DNA from 3 places in the Sphingomonas sp. BRN-1R genome. Region 2 is predicted to be linked to each of the others. Evidence: riboswitches for the same ligand, from Rfam matches in the RefSeq annotation. Region 2 holds a riboswitch; each other region holds the start of a gene.
What was found. A riboswitch is a leader RNA that binds a small molecule or an ion and turns the genes downstream of it on or off. The one in region 2 is predicted to bind cobalamin.
Positions count from the first base shown of each region.

Region 1: another riboswitch for cobalamin. It lies ahead of AC3ANX_RS07005 (HoxN/HupN/NixA family nickel/cobalt transporter); the one in region 2 lies ahead of AC3ANX_RS09100 (TonB-dependent receptor plug domain-containing protein).
Region 3: another riboswitch for cobalamin. It lies ahead of cobW (cobalamin biosynthesis protein CobW); the one in region 2 lies ahead of AC3ANX_RS09100 (TonB-dependent receptor plug domain-containing protein).

Region 1 covers NZ_CM173236.1:1,522,131-1,528,253, forward strand. Annotated here, with positions in the region: gene AC3ANX_RS06990 (cobyrinic acid a,c-diamide synthase CobB) at 1-265, shown strand, start outside; partial or broken gene cobF (precorrin-6A synthase (deacetylating)) at 262-1,008, shown strand; gene bluB (5,6-dimethylbenzimidazole synthase) at 982-1,653, shown strand; gene AC3ANX_RS07005 (HoxN/HupN/NixA family nickel/cobalt transporter) at 1,650-2,684, opposite strand; cobalamin riboswitch at 2,864-3,107, opposite strand; gene AC3ANX_RS07010 (homogentisate 1,2-dioxygenase) at 3,188-3,721, opposite strand; gene nagE (N-acetylglucosamine-specific PTS transporter subunit IIBC) at 3,812-5,497, opposite strand; gene ptsP (phosphoenolpyruvate--protein phosphotransferase) at 5,494-6,123, opposite strand, start outside.
Region 2 covers NZ_CM173236.1:1,982,078-1,988,200, reverse strand. Annotated here, with positions in the region: gene AC3ANX_RS09120 (ABC transporter ATP-binding protein) at 1-474, opposite strand, end outside; gene AC3ANX_RS09115 (FecCD family ABC transporter permease) at 468-1,460, opposite strand; gene AC3ANX_RS09110 (ABC transporter substrate-binding protein) at 1,517-2,341, shown strand; gene cobO (cob(I)yrinic acid a,c-diamide adenosyltransferase) at 2,374-2,988, opposite strand; gene AC3ANX_RS09100 (TonB-dependent receptor plug domain-containing protein) at 2,988-4,877, opposite strand; cobalamin riboswitch at 5,068-5,279, opposite strand; gene AC3ANX_RS09095 (DUF4403 family protein) at 5,352-6,123, opposite strand, start outside.
Region 3 covers NZ_CM173236.1:1,509,144-1,515,266, reverse strand. Annotated here, with positions in the region: gene AC3ANX_RS06950 (cobalamin biosynthesis protein CobG) at 1-430, opposite strand, end outside; gene cobN (cobaltochelatase subunit CobN) at 427-3,669, opposite strand; gene cobW (cobalamin biosynthesis protein CobW) at 3,674-4,711, opposite strand; cobalamin riboswitch at 4,890-5,106, opposite strand; tRNA gene AC3ANX_RS06935 (tRNA-Tyr) at 5,253-5,338, opposite strand; gene rlmB (23S rRNA (guanosine(2251)-2'-O)-methyltransferase RlmB) at 5,538-6,123, shown strand, end outside.

The DNA of each region.
Region 1 (6,123 bases), 460 kb from region 2:
CGGGCTGCTCGGGCTGGTGACGAGCTATGCGCAGCGCCGCATGCACCTCGGCTACCGCCGCGCGACGCTCGCCGCGCCGATCGCCGGGCTCGGCGCGGGCGCGGTGCTGACCGGCCATGAGTTTCACTATTCGACCATCCTCGACCAGCCCGACGCGGCGCTCGCGCACGTTACCGACGCGGACGGGACAGCGGTGGCGGAGAGCGGATCATATCGCGGTCACGTCTCCGGTACGTTCTTCCACATGATCGGACAGGCGGGATGATCGACCTCCACCTGATCGGCATCGGCACTGGCGATCCCGACCATCTTACCGCAGCGGCGCGCGCCGCGATGAACGCGTCGGATGTGATCCTGCTGCCACGCAAGGGGGACCGCGCCGCCGATTTGCTTGAGCTGCGCCGTGGCCTGTGCGTCGCCGTCCTCACCGGGTCGACGCGCGTGGTCGAGTTCGATTTGCCCGAACGCGATGCCGCCGCGCCGTATCGGGAGGCGGTCGATGCATGGCACGACGCGATCGCACGGGCGTGGGCGGCGCAGATCGCGATGCATCTGCCGGATGGCGGGCGGCTGGCGCTGCTCGTGTGGGGCGACCCGTCGCTCTACGACAGCACCTTGCGCATCGCCGAACGGCTGCGCGGGGACGGCATGGCAATGCGCGTGCAGGTGGTGCCGGGGATCACCGCCGTACAGGCGCTGACGGCAGCGCACGCGATCCCGCTCAACGATCTCGCCGCGCCGGTGCTCGTCACCACCGGGCGGCGCTTGCGCGACGGCGGCTGGCCGCAGGGTGTCGATACGCTCGCGGTGATGCTCGACGGCGGCACCGCGTTCGAGACGCTGGCGGCGGAGGGGGTGGAGATCTGGTGGGGCGCCTATCTCGGCATGCCGCAACAGGCGCTGGTCGCCGGTCCGCTCGCCACCGCCGGGCCGGAGATCGCTCGCCGCCGCGCCGACCTGCGCGCGGAGCACGGCTGGATCATGGACGTGTACCTGCTGCGCCGCGCACGCCCGGTCGCGCCGGTGTTCGACGCGGCTTTCGAAGCGCGTTTCGCCGAACTGCTGCGCTGGCGGCGCGACGTGCGCCATTTTCGAACCGAGACCGTTAGCGAGGAGGCGATGCGGCATCTGCTCGACAGCGCCGCGCTCGCGCCGTCGGTCGGCAATGCGCAGCCGTGGCGGTTCGTGCGGGTGCGCTCGCCCGGCCTGCGCGCCGCGCTCGCCGATCATGTCGATGCCGCCAGCGCCGCCGCCGCGCTGACGTTCGCCGATGCCGATCGGCAGGCGCGACACCGCGCGTTGAAGCTGCACGGCCTGCGTGAAGCCCCCGAGATCGTCGCGGTGTTCTCGGACGAGGCCCCGGCCGCCGGCCACGGCCTCGGCATCGCCACCATGCCCGAGGCGCTGCGCTATTCGACCGTGATGGCGATCCACACGATCTGGCTCGCCGCCGCCGCGCGCGGGATCGGGCTCGGCTGGGTGTCGATCCTCGATCCCAACGCGGTCGCCGCCTTGCTGGACGTGCCGCACGGCTGGACGCTCGTCGGGCTGCTGTGCATCGGCTACCCGGCCGAACCAGCGGCGGTGCCCGAACTCGAACGGCGCGGCTGGCAGGCGCGCGAGGCCGTCGCCGATCGCGTCGTCGAACGCTAGGCGCTCTGCCGCACCTCGATCTCGTCGAGGCGTTGCCAGCGGAAGATCGCCCAGCTCGCCAGCCAGCACAACGCGAACAGCGCGATGATGCCGAAGCCGAGCAGGTTGAACCGCCCGCCAAGGTCCGCCGCCGCCGACCAGACGCCACCGCGCAAGCCGAGCTTGTCGGCAAGCAGCGACAGCGTCTCGATCCCGCCGATCACGATCGCCACCGCTGCCGATACGGCGGTGATGGTGATGTTGTAGTAAAGCTTGCGGATCGGCTTCACGAACGCCCATTCGTAGGCGCCCAGCATCAGGATGCCGTCGGTGGTATCGACCAGCGCCATCCCGGCGGCGAACAGCACCGGCAGCACCAGCACCGGGCCGATCGCGAAGGCGTGGCTGGCCTGCGCCGCCGATAACCCAAGGATCGCGACCTCGGTGGCGGTGTCGAAGCCCAGCCCGAACAGGAAACCGAGCGGCGCCATGTGCCAGCTCGTCGACACCAGCCGGAACAGCGGCCGGAACAGCCGCGCGAGCAGCCCGCGCCCGCCGAGCAACATGTCGAGATCCTCATCGACATAGACCCCGCCGGCGCGGACATGCTGGAAGGTGCGCCACACCGAGCGCAGGATAACGAGGTTCATCGCCGCGATGGTGAACAGGAACCCGGCCGACACGATCGTCGCGACCACCCCGCCGGTCGCCTTCAGCGCCTCGAACCGGGCGAGCGCCGATGCGGTGAAGGCGATGCCGACCGAGGCGAGCAGGATGATCGTGCTGTGCCCGATCGCGAACCAGAAGCCGACCGTGGCGGGGCGCTTGCCGTCCTGCATCAGCTTACGCGTGACGTTGTCGATCGCGGCGATATGATCGGCATCGACCGCGTGGCGCAGGCCCAGCCCCCAGGCGAGCAACGCGGTGCCGAGCATCAGCGGCTGTGCGTGGAACAGCGCGAACGCCCAGATCCAGGCGCCGATGTTGGCGGCGATCAGAAAGGCGTACAGTCCGCCGATCCTGCGGCGAAGCGGTGTGTCCTGTGGTGGCATCGACCTTCATCCCCCGGGCGCCTCAGCAACGTCGGGCGGGGGCTTGCCGTCGCGGCGACGGTCGGCACGCGGACCCGGCGGACGCCCTGCGCCGAGTCACGACACCGATGCGGCCCCCGCCGCGGGTGACGTCGCTCAGACGGACAGGTCCGTGCCGCGGCCATCCCCTGGACCGAGGCGAGAGCGACCGGACGCTGGCAGGTCTCCTGGCTCACGGGTCGTCGCGGGGGTGTACGGCCTTCCCAGATCCTGCGCGGTGTGCGCGGGTCCAGTGGCTGCCTCTCCCCAAACGTGGAAAGAGACGATGTGCATCCCGCTCGCCGCTTACAGTTGCAGGGACAGCCCCGGCATTGGACGACGGATCGTCCGCACCGTGTTCCCGATTAAGCCCCTTGGCGAGGCACCAGCGCGAGTCGGCCGGACCGGCACGCCGGCCCGGCGCTGCGGTTCCTATGCGAAGCCGCGGCAGCGGGCAACCGCGAGGTGGTCGCCGTCGCACACGATCAGGGCAGCCGCGCGATCAGCAGCGGGACCGTTGCGGTATCGCTGCCCGCGATCTGGAGCGTATAGCTGCCGGGTTGCAGCGTGAAATCGACCATCTTGCGGATGCCCGAGCAGTTCGGCCCATGCGCGTGCGCGGTCGAGCGCAGCGCGCCGCCGCCATGCACCACGTCGAGCCACGCGCCCGCGCCGATCGCGACGCGGTACGTGCCGCCCTGCGTCACGGTGAAGCCGACGATGCCGCCGTAACTTGCGGGCGTGCCGGGGTGCGAAGGGGCGAGCGGGAACGTCACCCTGGCGGTCTGCGTGAGCGCCACGGTGTAGGCCGTACCCGGTGTCACGGTGGCGGTGGCGAGCGCGGCGGCATCGGTTGCCGCCACACGCGGCGTCTTCATGCTCCACGCGGTCAGCGCCGGGGGGATCGGCTCGGCATCCCTGGGGCATACCGGCGCGGCGGAGGCGGCCATCGGCATGTCCTGCGCGGCGGCAGGCGCTGCGAGCGCGGCGAGCAGCGTGAGGGCGATCAGTCCGGTCATCGGCATGCATCCTTCAATCGACCGCCCGGCGATGCGCCAACCGGCATATCCCGCCGTATATGGCAGTGGTCCGCCGCGCGGCAATCGCGATCAATGGCCGAGCGTGGCGAGCAGGTCTTCGGCTGCCGGGCCGGCGAGCAGGTGCCACTGTCCGGGCGCGCTTTCCACCGCGCCGCGCGGCGCGCACGCGGCTATCGCGGCGGCGTCGGTCGCGGCGCCGTCGGCCACGGTGACCACGACGCGCCCCGCGCGCAGCCTCGCGCTCCGCACGTTGGCAGGGCCGCCGAGCGCGGCGAGCAGACCGCGGCCGAGGTCCAGCGGGGCGGCGGCGGGTGCCTCGCGCATCTCGCGGGCGAGCTGGTCGGCGGTCGGGCCGATCACCACTTGCAGGTCGCGCGGCGAGGGCCGCATCACGCCCCGCGCGCCGAGCCGCTTCAGCGCGGCCTCGTCGATTGCGGACTGATCCTCCACCACCAGCCGCAGACGCGTCGTGCAGGCGTCGATCGACACCAGGTTCGATCGCCCGCCCAGCGCCGCGATGAACTGTTGCGGCCGCGTCCCCTGCGCGCTCGCCACCGCCACGGGTGGCGCCGGTGGCGTCCGCTCGCGGCCCGGCGTCGGCAGATCGAGGCGGACGATGAAGAAGCGGAACAGCGTGTAATAGAGGACCGCATAGACCGCACCGACCGGCAGCAGCAGCAGCGGACGGGTCGCGCGCCCGTAATTGAGCGCATAGTCGAGCAGCCCCGCCGAAAAGCCGAAACCGAGCCGGACGTGGAGCGCATCCATCAGCGCCATCGCCGCCCCGGTCAGCACCGCATGAACCGCGTAGAGCCACGGCGCGAGGAACATGAAGGTGAATTCGATCGGCTCGGTCACGCCGGTCAGCATCGCCGTCAGCGCGAGGCTGAGCAGCATTCCGCCGACCTCGGCCCGCCGCTCGGGCCGGGCGCTGCGATACATGGCGAGGCACCCGGCGGGCAGGCCGAAGATCATCACCGGAAAGAACCCGCTCATGAACGCGCCCGCGCTCGGATCGCCCGCGAAGAAGCGGTTCAGATCGCCGGTGGCGCCGTGGAAATCGCCGACGATGAACCAGGCGACGTTGTTGAGGATGTGGTGCAGCCCCGTCACCAGCAGCAGCCGGTTGAGCACGCCGTACACGAACAGCCCGACCGGCCCGGCGGCGACCAGCGCGTGGCTGAGCGCGTCGATCGCGCCGTTGAGCGTCGCCCAGCCCAGCCCGAAGCCGAGCGCCAGCACCAGCCCGGCCAGCCCGCTGACGATGGGCACGAACCGCCGCCCGCCGAAGAAGGCGAGATAGTCGGGCAGCGCGATCGCGCCGAAGCGATTGTAGAAAATCCCTCCGATCAGCCCCGACAGCACGCCGAGCGGCACGCTCAGCTTGGCGAGCGCCGCCTGCCGATAGGCGGCAAGCATGATCGCCTTGGTCGCATCGGGCAGGCCCGCGCCGATGTCGGCGGGCGGGTGGAGCAACGCCTCCGCGCCGTGCGTCGCGACGAGGAAGCAGACGGTGCCGGCCAGTCCCGCCGCACCATTGCCGTCCCGCGCGAAGCCGACCGCCACGCCGATCGCGAACAGCAGCCCGAGGTTCTGGAAGATCGCATCCCCCGCCGCCGCGACGAAGGGGATGTCGAGCAGATCGGGCTGGCCGAGCCGGAGCAGCAGCCCGGCGATCGGCAGCACCGCGATCGGCAACATCAGCGCGCGGCCGAGGCCCTGCAAGGCGCCGGCGGAGAAGCGCCCGCCGCTCATGCCGCACCCTGCGCGACCAGCGCGCGCACGGCGGCAGCGGAGCTTTGCCGCAGCGCGTCTGCCGCCAGCGCGGCGCAGCGTTCGCGCGTCAGCGTACGGACGCGCGCCTTCACTTCGGGGATGATGCCCGGCACCGCCGACAATTCGGTAACGCCAAGCCCGATCAGGATCGGCGCGGCGACGAGGTCGGAGGCGAGGCCGCCGCAGACGCCGACCGGGCGGCCCTGCGCCGCGCCGGCGCGCGCGGCTTCGGCGATCATGCGGAGCACGGCGGGGTGAAGGGCGTCGACCTGTGGTGCCATCAGCGGATTTCCCCGGTCCATCGCGAGGGTGTATTGCGCGAGATCGTTGGTGCCGATCGCGAAGAAATCGGCCTCGCGGGCAAGCACGTCGGCGGTGATCGCGGCGGCGGGCGTCTCGATCATCACGCCGATCTGCACCGGCGCGTCGCGACCGATCGCGCGCGCCGCCGCAGCGACGCGGCGGCGCACCTCGGCGAGTTCGTCCAGGCTGGCGATCATCGGCAGGAGGATGCGGCACTGGTCCGCCGGTGCCACGCGCAGGATCGCCCGCAACTGGATATCGAGCAGGTCCGGGTGGTGCAGCCCGACGCGGATACCGCGCAG
Region 2 (6,123 bases):
GGGCGCGCCGACCGCGAGCGCCCGCGCGAGCAACACGCGCGCCCGCTCACCACCGGAGAGTTCGGTGGCGATGCGGTCGCGCAGACCGGCGACATCGGCGCGCGCCATCGCGGTCTCGACCGCCTGCATATCCGCGCCGCTCAGCCGCTGCATGGGCGCGAGATGCGGCAATCGGCCCAACGCGACGAGACGCTCGACCGTCAGCGGCCAGTGCAATGTCTGCCCCTGCGGCAGGTAGGCGAGTTTCTGCGCCACCCGGCCCCGCGCCATCGTGGCGAGGGGTTCTCCGTCGATGCCGATACTGCCGGTGAAAGGCACCAGCCCGAGCATCGCGCGCAGCAGCGTGGACTTTCCCGCCCCGTTCGGGCCAATGATACCGATCAGCCGCCCCGGCTCCAGCACCGCACCGACCCCGCGCACCGCCGGCTTGCCGCCGAGCATGACGCCCACGTCTTCGAGTGTGATCGTCACCATATCCGCCGCTCGCGCAGCAGATAGGCTAGGAACAGCGGCACGCCGAGGAACGCCGTCACCACGCCGAGCTTCAGCTCGCTGGTGGAGGGGATCAGCCGCACGCCGATATCGGCGAGCGTCAGCAGCACCGCGCCGGCGAGCGCGGAGGGGACGAGGATCGCCGACGGGCTGCGGTCGGTGAGCGGGCGGACCAGATGCGGCACGATCAGCCCGACGAAACCGATCGCCCCCGACACCGCCACCGCGCCGCCCACCCCGATCGCGACACCGAGCAGCAACCGCAACCGGACGCCCCGCAACTCGACGCCGAGCGCCCGCGCCCCGTCCTCGCCGAGCGTCAAGGCATCGAGCGCGCGGCCGTCGTACAGCAGCAGCGCCGTGCCGACCGCAATGCACGGCAGCGCGATCCAGACGTGGGCGAACGCGCGGTTCTCGATCGAGCCGAGCAGCCACGTCATGATCTCCATCGCCGCGAACGGATTGGGCGACAGGTTGAGCGCAAGGCTGATCGCCGCCCCCGCCAGCGTCGAGACGGCAATGCCGGCGAGGATGAGCGTGAGCGGGCTTTCCGATCGCCCCGCCAGCGCGAACAGCAACCCCAAAGCGACGAGCGCACCAAGGATGGCGAGCGCGGGCAGCACCACCGGATGCAACTCTCCCAGCCCAAAATAGATCGCACACACCGCGCCGAGCGCGGCAGCGTTGGACGCGCCCAGCACCGACGGTTCGGCAAGCGGATTGCGCAGGTAACCCTGCAACGCCGCCCCCGCGAGCCCGAGCATCGCCCCCACCGCCAGCCCGAGGATGGTGCGGGGCAAGCGCAGTTCGAGCACGATCGACGCGGCGACCGCATCGCCATGCCCGGCGAGCGCCGCGACCACCCGCGCCGGCGCAAGCGACACCGCGCCCAGCGCCAGCGACGCGAGCGCTGAGAGCAGGATGAGCGCCGCCAGCCCGGCGATCAGCACGGTGCGCGGCAGCGTCATGCCCTGCCCACGCCCGCGCGCTTGTGTCCCCGCGCCGCTCGGCTATGGACCCGGCCATGTCGCGCCGTCGCTTCCTTCCGCTCTTGCTGGCGCTCGCCCTCGGTACGACCGCCGCCGCGCCGGTCGACGTGCCGCAGCGCATCGTGTCGCTCAACCTGTGTGCGGACCAGCTCGTGGTCGATCTCGCCGATCGGTCGCAGATCGCCGGGCTGACGCGCTTCGCCACCGATCGCGAGATGTCGGCAATCGCGCCGCGCACGCCCGGCCTCCACATCCTCGGCCAGTCCGCCGAGGAGATCCTCGCGATCGACCCGGATCTGATCGTCGGCACCCCGCCGCGTACCGGCGGCATGCTCGCCGCACTCGCGCCGCATCACTACCGTGTGATCGATCTCGCGCCGGCCGATCGCTATGCCGACATCGTGGCGCAAATCCGCCAGGTCGCCGCCGCGGTCGGCCACCCGGAGCGCGGCGCGGCGCTGATCGCGCGGATGGATCGTGCGCTGGCCGCCTTGCCGCGCGTGCCCGGCCACCGCGTCGCCGCCTATTACCAGCGGCGCGGCTATCTGACCGGCACCGGCACGCTGGTGGATGAGCTGATGACGCGCGTCGGCCTCGTCAACCTCGCCGCCAAGCTCGGAAAGCCGGCGCTGTCGCAAGTCTCGCTCGAGGAGATGATCGCCGCCCGCCCCGACTATCTGATCGTCGAGAGCGCGACCGACCGCGTGGTCGATCAGGGCACCGAGATGCTCCACCACCCCGCGCTCGACCGCATCCCGCGCCTGCGCCTGCCCGAGGCGTGGACGGTGTGCGGCAGCCCGACCTATGTGCAGGCGGCGCAAAGCCTCGCGCGTCAGGCCAGGGCGATCGGGACACGGTAACGCCGATCCCGGCAGACGCGCGTGCGCTGCCACTAGAACTCCACCCCTGCCTGCGCCTTCACGCCCTGTTCGCGGTACGGATGCTTCACGAGCGTCATCTCCGTCACCAGATCGGCCGCTTCGATCAGCGCCGCCGGGGCGTTGCGCCCGGTGACGACGACATGCGTCATCGCCGGCTTGTCCGCCAGCGCCGCCAGCACCTCGTCGAGCGGCAGATAGTCGTAGCGCAGCACGATGTTGAGTTCATCGGCGATCACCATGCCATAGGACGGATCGGCGATCATCCGCTTGACCTCATCCCACGCCCCGCGCGCGACCGCGATATCGCGCGCGCGGTCCTGCGTATCCCAGGTGAAGCCCTCGCCCATCGGCCTGAACGCCACCAGATCACCGAGCCGGTCGAACACCGCCTTCTCGCCCGTCGTCATCGCACCCTTGACGAACTGGACGACGCCGACCGTCATGCCGTGGCCGATCGCGCGCACCGCCATTCCGAGCGCGGCGGTGGTCTTGCCCTTGCCTGCGCCGGTGTGGACGATCACCAGCCCCTTTTCGATCGTCTTGCTGGCGACGGTGCGTTCCTGCACGGCCTGACGCTTGCGCATCTTCTCGGCATGCTCGGCCTCGGTGCGGGTGCCGCTGACCATCAGATCCGCGCCTTGATGCCGCCGTAGCCCGCGCGGCCCGGAGTGCGGAAGCCGACGTTCTCGCGGTAGTCGGTGTCGAGCAGATTCTCGACCCGCCCGAACACAGAGATGCCGCGCGCCACCGCGACATCCGCGCCGAAGTTCACCAGCGTATAGGCCTTCAGCGTCTCGGTCGCGAAGGTCGCGAAATTGGTGTCGAGTGCGTCGCCGTTGTAGCGCACCGTCACGTTCGCGCCGAAGCGATCGTCCTTCGATCGCCACGCGAGGTTGGCGCTGCCGATATGCTTGGGCCGGCGGATCAGCGTCACGTCGGCTTCGTCGTGCGCGTCGAGAAAGGTGTAGCTGCCGTCGAAGCGGAAGCCGGCGGGCAGATCCGTGTTCAGCGCCACCTCCACGCCCTGATGCGGCGACGATCCGGTCGCGTTGACGACGGTATAGACCGGATCCAACGTGCTGACGATCTTGTGGCGCAGCACCGCGTTGAAATAGGTCACGTCGATGCGGGCGTGCCCGGCGAGGAAGCTCTGCTCCACGCCCGCCTGCCAGCCGGTCGACTCCTCGGGCTTGAGATTGGGATTGCCGACGAAGCCGCTGTCGGGCGCATAGCCGAACAGTTCGGAGAAGATCGGCGCCTTCACGCCCGTTCCGCCCGCCGCGTGGATGCGCGTGCCGGTTTCGAAGCGGTAGCTCGCCTGGAGGTGCCACGTCGTCGTATCGCGGAACCGTTCGTTGATGTCGTGCCGCACCGCCGCGCCGAGGCCGAGCCGGTCGTTGACGGTGAGCTGATACTGGCCGACCAGCCCCCAATTGTCGGTATCGTGGAACGGGTTGCTGCCGGTGATGAACGCCGAGGCGCCCTGATACGATTCGTGCTCGTAATCGACCGCGCCGGTGATGAGATGGCTGACCCGATCATTGCCAAGCTTGAGCGCCGACACGAACGACACCTTCTTGCGGCGGCCGGTGTCGCCGATCGTCTCCGCGCCGGTGTCGTCGTGATACTGGCGTTGTGAATCCTGCAACTGCGCGCTGAGATCGTTGCTCCAGCGGCCCTCCAGCGCGTCGTAATGCGCGCCGACCAAAGCATAGACCGCATCGTTCAGATAGCTGCCGCCACTGTCGATCGCGTTGCCCGTGGCGACATAATCCTGATCGTTGAGATCGGCGTCGATGTGCGTGTAGCGCACCACCCCCCGCAGCGCGAAGTCGCCCGATTGATAACCGAACTTACCGTTGACCGTGCCGATCTTCGAACCGATCCGCCGGTCGCCCGCCGGTGCGACGACATAGCCGCCGATCCCGGAGTACGACCCGCCGACCGCATAGTCGAAATCGCCGACCGTGCCCGCGCCGCGCACCGCGCCGTCGATCGTGTTGAACGATCCCGCCTCGATCCGCCCGGCGAACCCCGGCATCTCGCGCCCGGTCGGCGTGATGTAGTTGATGACGCCGCCGATCGCGTCCGATCCGTACAGCGCGCTCTGCTCGCCGCGCAGCACCTCGACGCGCGCGCCGGGGTCCGCGGTCAGCGAAGCGAAGTCGTATTCGCCGTAATAGGGATCGGCCGCCTCGATGCCGTCGATCAGGACGAGCGTATGGTTGCTCTCCGCGCCGCGGATGCGCACCTGCGTCATCCCGCCGACCGCGCCGGTGCGGTTGACCGAGACGCCCGGAACGTCGCGCAGCACGTCCGAGACGATCACGGTCTGGCGATCGGCGAGATCCTGCGCGGTCAGCACCGTCGCCGACGAGCCGAGCGTCGCGGTCGAGATGCCGCCCGGCGCGCGCGCGGCGGTGACGACGACGGTGTCGGTCACGGTGGCATCGTCCGTAGCGGCGCTCTGCGCCAGCGCCGGTGTGGCCGCGGTCAGCGCGATCAGTGAAATCATGGTCTTCAAATGTCTTCCCCCCGGCGTCTTGCGACACATCGGCAGGGGCAAGCCATCTTTCGCAGACGACCGATCGCGCACGTCGGGCGGACGCCAATCGGCCCCGGCCTGCACGACCCTTGCGGCCCCCACCGCTCAGTCTGTCGCTCAGACGGAGAACCGTGCCTTGGCCTGTTCCTGGACCACGGCAAGAGCGACGATACGCCGGCAGGTCTCCTGGCTCACGGGTCAGCGCCTGATGCACGCCTTCCCGAACCCCAAGGGCTTCAGTGGCCGCCCTTACGGGCCGGTGCATCACGCTCGCCGCTTACAGTTGCAGGGACAGCTGCGGATTTGGGCATGAGACCCGCACCGCATTCCCGTTTAAGCCCCTCGCGGGGCACCGACGCGATCGTGGACGAAGCGGTTGCCCGCTCAAGCGTCCGGCGCGGCCCTTACGCCACAACGCGGCAGCGGCCAACCGCTATTCGCGTGCTATCGCCTGAGCGGCGCATAGGTGATCGTCGCCTGCCCCACCGCGCGCACCGGCAGGAACAGACCCTTGCCCGTCACCGCCAGCCTGCCGTTCTCCACCCGCGTCACATCGGCGGAGAGCAGGAAGTCACCCTCACGCCGCTGGCCGATCGCTTTCCGCGCGGAGCGCAGCACCTTTGCGTAATCGGGCGCGAAGTCGTGGGCCAGCCCTTGCGCGATCGTGTCGCGGATCGACGTGTCCTTGAACAGCGAAACGAGCAGGTTGACCGTCTCGCTGTCCGTATCGGTGCTGATCGCGACGTCGCGCGCGCGGATCAGCTGCGAATTGGAGACATTATAGGGCACCGCCGTCAGCCACACCTCGCCCTTGGTGGCGAGCAGCGAACTGCTGCGTGCCTTCGCCTTCGCCTTTACCCCAATCGCGAGCCGCCCGCCGGTGGTGGCATAAACCGTCACCTTGCCAAACTCGACGTCGACAGGACCGATCCCGGCGAGCGAGATGCCCTTGTTGGCGCGCTTCACCAGCACACGCTGCACAACGGGTTCGAGCTGCGCATAATCCGCCAGCACCGGAATGAAGAAGTTGAGCCCCTGCTTGCCGACCGATGGTGCGGGCGGCGGCAGCGGCGTGGTCACGGGATCGGCGGGACGCGCGCCGACGAACGTCTCGGTCAGGGCGTCCGCCGCCAGCGTCAGCACGAGCGTTCGCCCGGTGATCGCATAGCCGCCGAAGCCGAGCCGCTTCGGGGTGATCCGCATCCATGCCGGCGGT
Region 3 (6,123 bases), 470 kb from region 2:
CGGGATCACTCGCCAGCACTGACGCGGCGCCCGCGTCGAGCACGAAGCCGAACTTGCCCGGCAGCTCCGGCAGGTCGTCCAGCCGCGCCAGCAGTTCGCTGGCGATGCGATGCGTGTCGTCGCCCACTCGCCACTCGGGCGCGACGAGCAGCGCGCGCGCTTCCCGCGCGGGATCGGCGTCGATCAGATCGAACGCGCCGAGCCGTTCGAGCAGCGCCCGCCAGGCCCCTTCCGCAACGCCGCGGATCTGGAGGTTGGCACGGCTGGTCGCGTCGATCTGACCGTTGCCATAAGTGACGGCCGCCGCGCACAGGCCGAGCACCTGATCGCGCGTCAGCCGGGCGAGGCGCGGGCGCACCCGCACGAGCAGACCGTCGCCCGCCGCCATCGGATGCCACGCATCGGGGCACCAGCCTTTGACCACGCTCATGACGCGCCCAATCCCGCGAGAATTGAGTTGCGCCGCGTCGGCCACAGCCCGCCCGCATGGAGCGCCGCAAACCGCGCCTCGAGCGCCGCCAGCGCCGCCGGGTTGGCGCTCGCGAGGAAGGCGCGCACGTCCTCCCGCCCGAGCGTCGCGTCGTAATAGGCGTCGAACAGCTCCGGCCCGACCGCCCCCGCGAGATGCGCGAACGCGCCGAGATGATCGAGCGTCGCCGCGATCTCGGCGGCGCCGCGAAAGCCGTGGCGCATCATGCCGTCGATCCAGCCGGGATGCGCCGCCCGCGCCCGCACGACGCGGGCGATCTCCTCGCGCAGCGGCCGCGCGCGCACTGCCGCCGGGTCACGCGCGTCAAGATGGTAGAGCGCCGCCGCGCCACCCGTCACCGCCTGCGCCGCCGCGAACCCGGCTTCGTGCGCGGCATAATCGGCCGCGAGCAGCAGATCGGTCTCCGGCAGATCCTGCACGTGCACGAACGCATCGGCAGCGGCGACGCGCCGTGCCAGCCCGGCGGGATCGCGCGTGCCGTCGCTTGTGTGGCTTGACGACGTTAACCACGCCTCGCCCGCCGCCTGCCGCGCCGCATCGGTATAGGTCTCGCCCGCGTCGCCCATGCCGATGCCGTAGCGCCCCGGCGCGGGGCCATAGACGCGCGATGACGGCGCATGCCCGACGAACGGGTTCCAATCGGCCGGCTCGTCGCGCGCCGCCAGCGCCGCGACGCTTTGCGCGAACATCGCGCACAGCGTCGGGAAGGCGTCGCGAAACAGCCCGGACACGCGCAACGTCACGTCGATGCGCGGGCGATCGAAGCGGGCGAGCGGCAGGATCTCGATGCCCGTCACCCGGTCCGACTGCATGTCCCACACCGGCTCGACGCCGAGCAGGTGGAGCGCCATCGCGAACGTCTCGCCTGCCGTGCGCATCGTCGCGGACGCCCACAGATCGACCACCAGCGCATGGGGGTAATCGCCATGATCCTGCAAGTGGCGGCGGATCAGCTCGTCGGCGAGCAATACGCCCTGCGCATGCGCCGAGCGCGACGGCACCGCGCGCGGATCGGTGGTGTAGAGGTTGCGCCCGGTCGGCAACACGTCCGCGCGGCCCCGCCACGGCGAACCCGACGGCCCGGGCGCGACCCGCCGCCCCTGCAAGGCCGCCAGCAGCCCGGCGCGCTCGCCCGCGCCGTGATTGCCACGCCCGAAGATGTGGAGCCCGTCGCCGAACTGGCTGTCCTTCACGTCGCACACGAACGTGTCGATCCGCGTGATCGCCGCCGCATCCGATAGCGCACGATCGAGGCCGAGCGTCTCCTCCAGCCCGGCCGCGCGTGCCTCGTCGCGGATGTCGGCCTGCAACCGCCCGCGCCGTGCCGGGTCGAGCCCATCGGCGTTGGAGAACTCGTCGAGCAGCGCTTCGAGCCCGCCCAGGCCCGCACCCGCACCGCTGCGCGCGAGTGGCGGCGGCGCGTGGCCGAGCGTGACAGCGCCGATCCGCCGCTTGGCCTGTGCCGCCTCGCCGGGATCGTTGACGATGAACGGATAGACCACCGGCAGCGCGCCCGTCAGCGCCTCGGGCCAGCACGCCTCGGACAGCGCGACCGCCTTGCCCGGCAGCCATTCGAGCGTGCCGTGCGCGCCGACATGGATCAGCGCGTCTATGCCCCGCGCGCGCAGCCACAGATAGAAAGCGACGTAAGCGTGGCGCGGACAGGCGGAGAGATCGTGATAGTCGCCTGCGCGCGTGGTGGTGTCGCCGCGCTCGGGCTGCAACGCGACGATCGCGCCACCGCGCTCCACCACGGCGAAGTGGAACGCGCCGTCATGCACCGCCGGATCGTCCTCGATCGCGCCCCAGCGTGCGGCGAGATCGTCGCGCAACACGTCGGGCAGGTGCAGCAGCGCCGCGCGATACGCCGCCACCGGCCATGCGAGTCGCGCGGTGCCGAGCGCGTCGGCAAGCCCCTCCCCACGCACGACCGCATAGCCCGCCTGCGCCAAATCGGCGAGGATCGCCTCGGCCGAGGCCAGCGCGTCGAGCCCGACCGCATGCGCCATCTGATACGCCTTGCCCGGATAGGTCGAGACCACCACCGCCAGCCGCTGCGCTGCGACCGGCGTGTGCGCGAGCCGCGTCCACGCCGCGACTCGATCGGCGATCGCGGCGATGCGGGCTGGCTCGGCGCGATGCTCACGCCGGGCGAACTGGAGATCGGCGTCGGGCGCGGACTCGGCCTTGAAGCTCGCCACGCCTGCGAACAGCCGTCCGTCGACCTCGGGCAGGACGACGTGCATCGCGAGATCGGCCGGCGACAGCCCGCGCGCGGCTTCAGCCCACGCCGCCCGATCCGAGGTGGCGAGCGCGACCTGGAACACCAGCACGCCCGCGACGTCGAGCGGGGTGGCATCCTCCTCGCCGCGCGCGGAGAAGGCGGTGGCGTTGACGATCGCGGCGGGGCTGAGCGCCGCCGCCCAGCGCCGCAGCCAGCCGCGCGCGCTCTCCGCCTTGAGCGACGGCGCGAACAGCCCGATCACGTCGAACCCGCGCGCGTCAAAGGCGGCATAAAGCGCCTCGATCGGGTGCAGATCGGCGGCCGTCAGATACGACCGGTAGAACACCAGCAGGATCACCGGCCGCGGCGCCCCCAGCAGGAACGCCGCCGGGCACGTCACGCCCTCCTCCGGCCGCCACGCGCCGACTTCGGCGATCGCTCCTGCCCCCGCGACAGGCGCGACATCGAACCCCGCCGCGCGCGCGAGGTCTGCCAGCGCCGCCTGCGCCGCCACCGCGCCGCCGGTATCGCACAGTTCGGCAAGCCGGCGCAGCGTCTCCACCGGCAGCGTCGACACCGCGTCGAGCCGCGTATCGGCGCGCCCGTCCGCCGGCAGCACCGCCAGAGCGATGCCCCGCGCGCGCGCCAGTGCGCCGAGCTGCTGCAACCCATAGGTCCAGTAGCTTTGCCCGCCGATCAGCCGCACCAACACGCCCTTCGCCCCCGACAGCGTGCGATCGAGGTAAGTATCGACCGACAGCGGGTGCGTCAGCCGGGCGAGGTTGGCGAGCCGCAGCCCCGGCAGCGTCGCGCGCCCACGTCGCCACCCGGCCGCGAACGCGCCGAGATCGCTGTCGGAAAAGGACAGCATCACGAGATCGGCCGGGCTCTGCGCGAGATCCTGCGGCGTGGCCGTCTCGTCCAGCCCGTGAGTCTCGCGAAAGACGACGTGCATGGCGTCAGCCCGCCAGCGCCGCCGTGATCTTGGGTAGGTCGATCCGCCCCTGTTCGGCGATCACCACCAGCCGCGTCGCGCGCGGCTCGCCCACGCGCCACGGCCGGTCGTATTGCGTGCGCACCCGCGCGCCGACCGCCTGGACGAGCAGCCGCATCGGCTTGCCCGCCACGCTGGCATAGCCCTTCACGCGCAGGATGGCGTGCGCGTTCGCCAGCGCCTCGACGCGCGCGGCGAGATCCTCGGGCGCGGCGATCTCGCCCAGTTCAATCACGACGCTGTCGAAATCGTCATGCTCGTGATCGTCCTCGCCGTCGTGGTGCGAGGGGCGTGCGGCGATATCGTCCTCGGCCGCCGCGTTGAGGCCGAGGATCACCGCCGGATCGATCACGCCCTCGATCAGTTCGACCACCGGCAGCGGGCGCGGCGCTTCGGCGGCGATGACCGCGCGCGCCGCCGCCACGCCGTCCGCGCCGGCGAGATCGGCCTTGGTCAGCAGCACCATGTCGGCGCAGGCGAGCTGATCCTCGAACACCTCGGACAGCGGCGTCTCGTGATCGACGCTCGGATCGGCGGCGCGCTGCGCGTCGAGTGCCGCCACATCGGGCGCGAACCGACCGGCGGCGACCGCCTCGGCGTCCGCAAGCGCGATCACCCCGTCGACCGTGATGCGCGAGCGGATCGCCGGCCAGTCGAACGCCTTGAGCAGCGGCTTGGGCAGCGCGAGCCCCGACGTTTCGATCAGGATATGGTCGGGCCGGGGGTCGAGCGCGAGCAAAGTCTCGACCGTGGGGATGAAATCGTCCGCGACGGTGCAGCAGATGCAGCCGTTGGCGAGTTCGATCACGTTCTCGGCCGGGCAATCGGGGATCGCGCAGCCCTTGAGGATATCGCCATCGACGCCGAGTGTGCCGAATTCGTTGACGATCACCGCGAGCCGCCGTCCGCCCGCGCTCCGGATCAGGTGGCTTATCAGCGTGGTCTTGCCCGCCCCCAGAAAGCCGGTGACGATGGTGACGGGTATCTTGAGCAGGTCGGACACGGTTTCTTCCCCTTCGCGCCACAGCGACGACAGGCGGGGGCCGACAGTTCGGCTCGGCACGCGACGACGGGCGGGCGCGGGAGGGCGCTCGTTGCCGCGAACCGATGCAGCCCCAGCCGCACGGTTTCGTCGCTCAGACGGAGAATTACCGTGCCGTGACCATCCCCTGGACCAAGGCAAGAGCGACCAGACGTCGGCAGGTCTCCTGGCTCGCGGGTCGAAGCTCGATGCGCGCCTTCCCAGGCGCGGCGGCCCAGTGGATGCCCGTCGTGCGACGGGCGTTGCGCATCTCGCTCACCGCTTACAGTTGCAGGGACAGCCGCGGCATTGGGGGCGAACCCCCGCACCGCATTCCCATTGAAGCCCCTCGCGGGGCACCGGCGCGATCAGCGAAGGCCGGTCGAACCGGCCTTCGCTGCACGGCTTAGCCCGAAAACACGCGGCTGCCAATTCGCTTCGAAAAGCGGCGATGATCGATGATGTCGGGGTGCGCGAGACGGCGATCAGCCGGCGCGGAGCCGCCGGTGGTTCGGCGGGAGGATGGTGGACAGGGCTGGATTCGAACCAGCGTACGCTTGCACGGGCAGATTTACAGTCTGCTGCCTTTAACCACTCGGCCACCTGTCCAGTTGGGCCGCCAAAAAGCGAGGCGTGCCAATGCCGATCCGAAGCCCTGCTGTCAACGCCCAAGCGCGCGGAAAAACGGCGGAGACTTGCATGCGGGCACCGCGACGCATACCGGACGGCGTGTATTCCGGCTCCGGCCCCTTCCGAGTGGACCCAATATGATCGTCTCCCCCCTCTCCCCCATGCGGGCGCAACGCTGATGGCGCGGCGCGGACATCGCCCCTCGCAGGCGCCCGCCGGCCGCCCGCGCTTCTGGGGCCGCCATGCGGTTACGGCGGCGCTCGCCAATCCCGACCGCGTCGTGCGCAAGATCTGGGCGACGCGCGAGGCGATCGCCAGCCTCGACATCCCGCCGGTGATCCCGATCGTCTATGCCGAGGTCACCGATCTCGCGCGGCTGGTGCCGTCGGACGCGCCGCACCAGGGGCTGGTGGCGGAGGTCGATCCGCTCGAGGACATGTGGCTCGCCGATCTGCTCGAACAGGGCGCGGACGATCGCCGCCCGCTGCTGGTGCTCGATCAGGTGACCGATCCGCACAACGTCGGCGCGATCCTGCGCTCGGCCGCCGCGTTCGACGCGCTCGGCATCGTCACGCCCGATCGCAACGCGCCGCCCGAATCGGGCACGATCGCGCGCGCGGCCTCGGGCGCGCTGGAGCTGGTGCCGTGGGTGCGCGTGGTGAACCTCGCCCGCGCGCTCGACGAGATCGCCGAGGCCGGCTTCTGGCGCGTGGGGCTGGCGGGCGAAGCGACGCAGACGCTCGATCAGGCGATGGGCTTGCAGC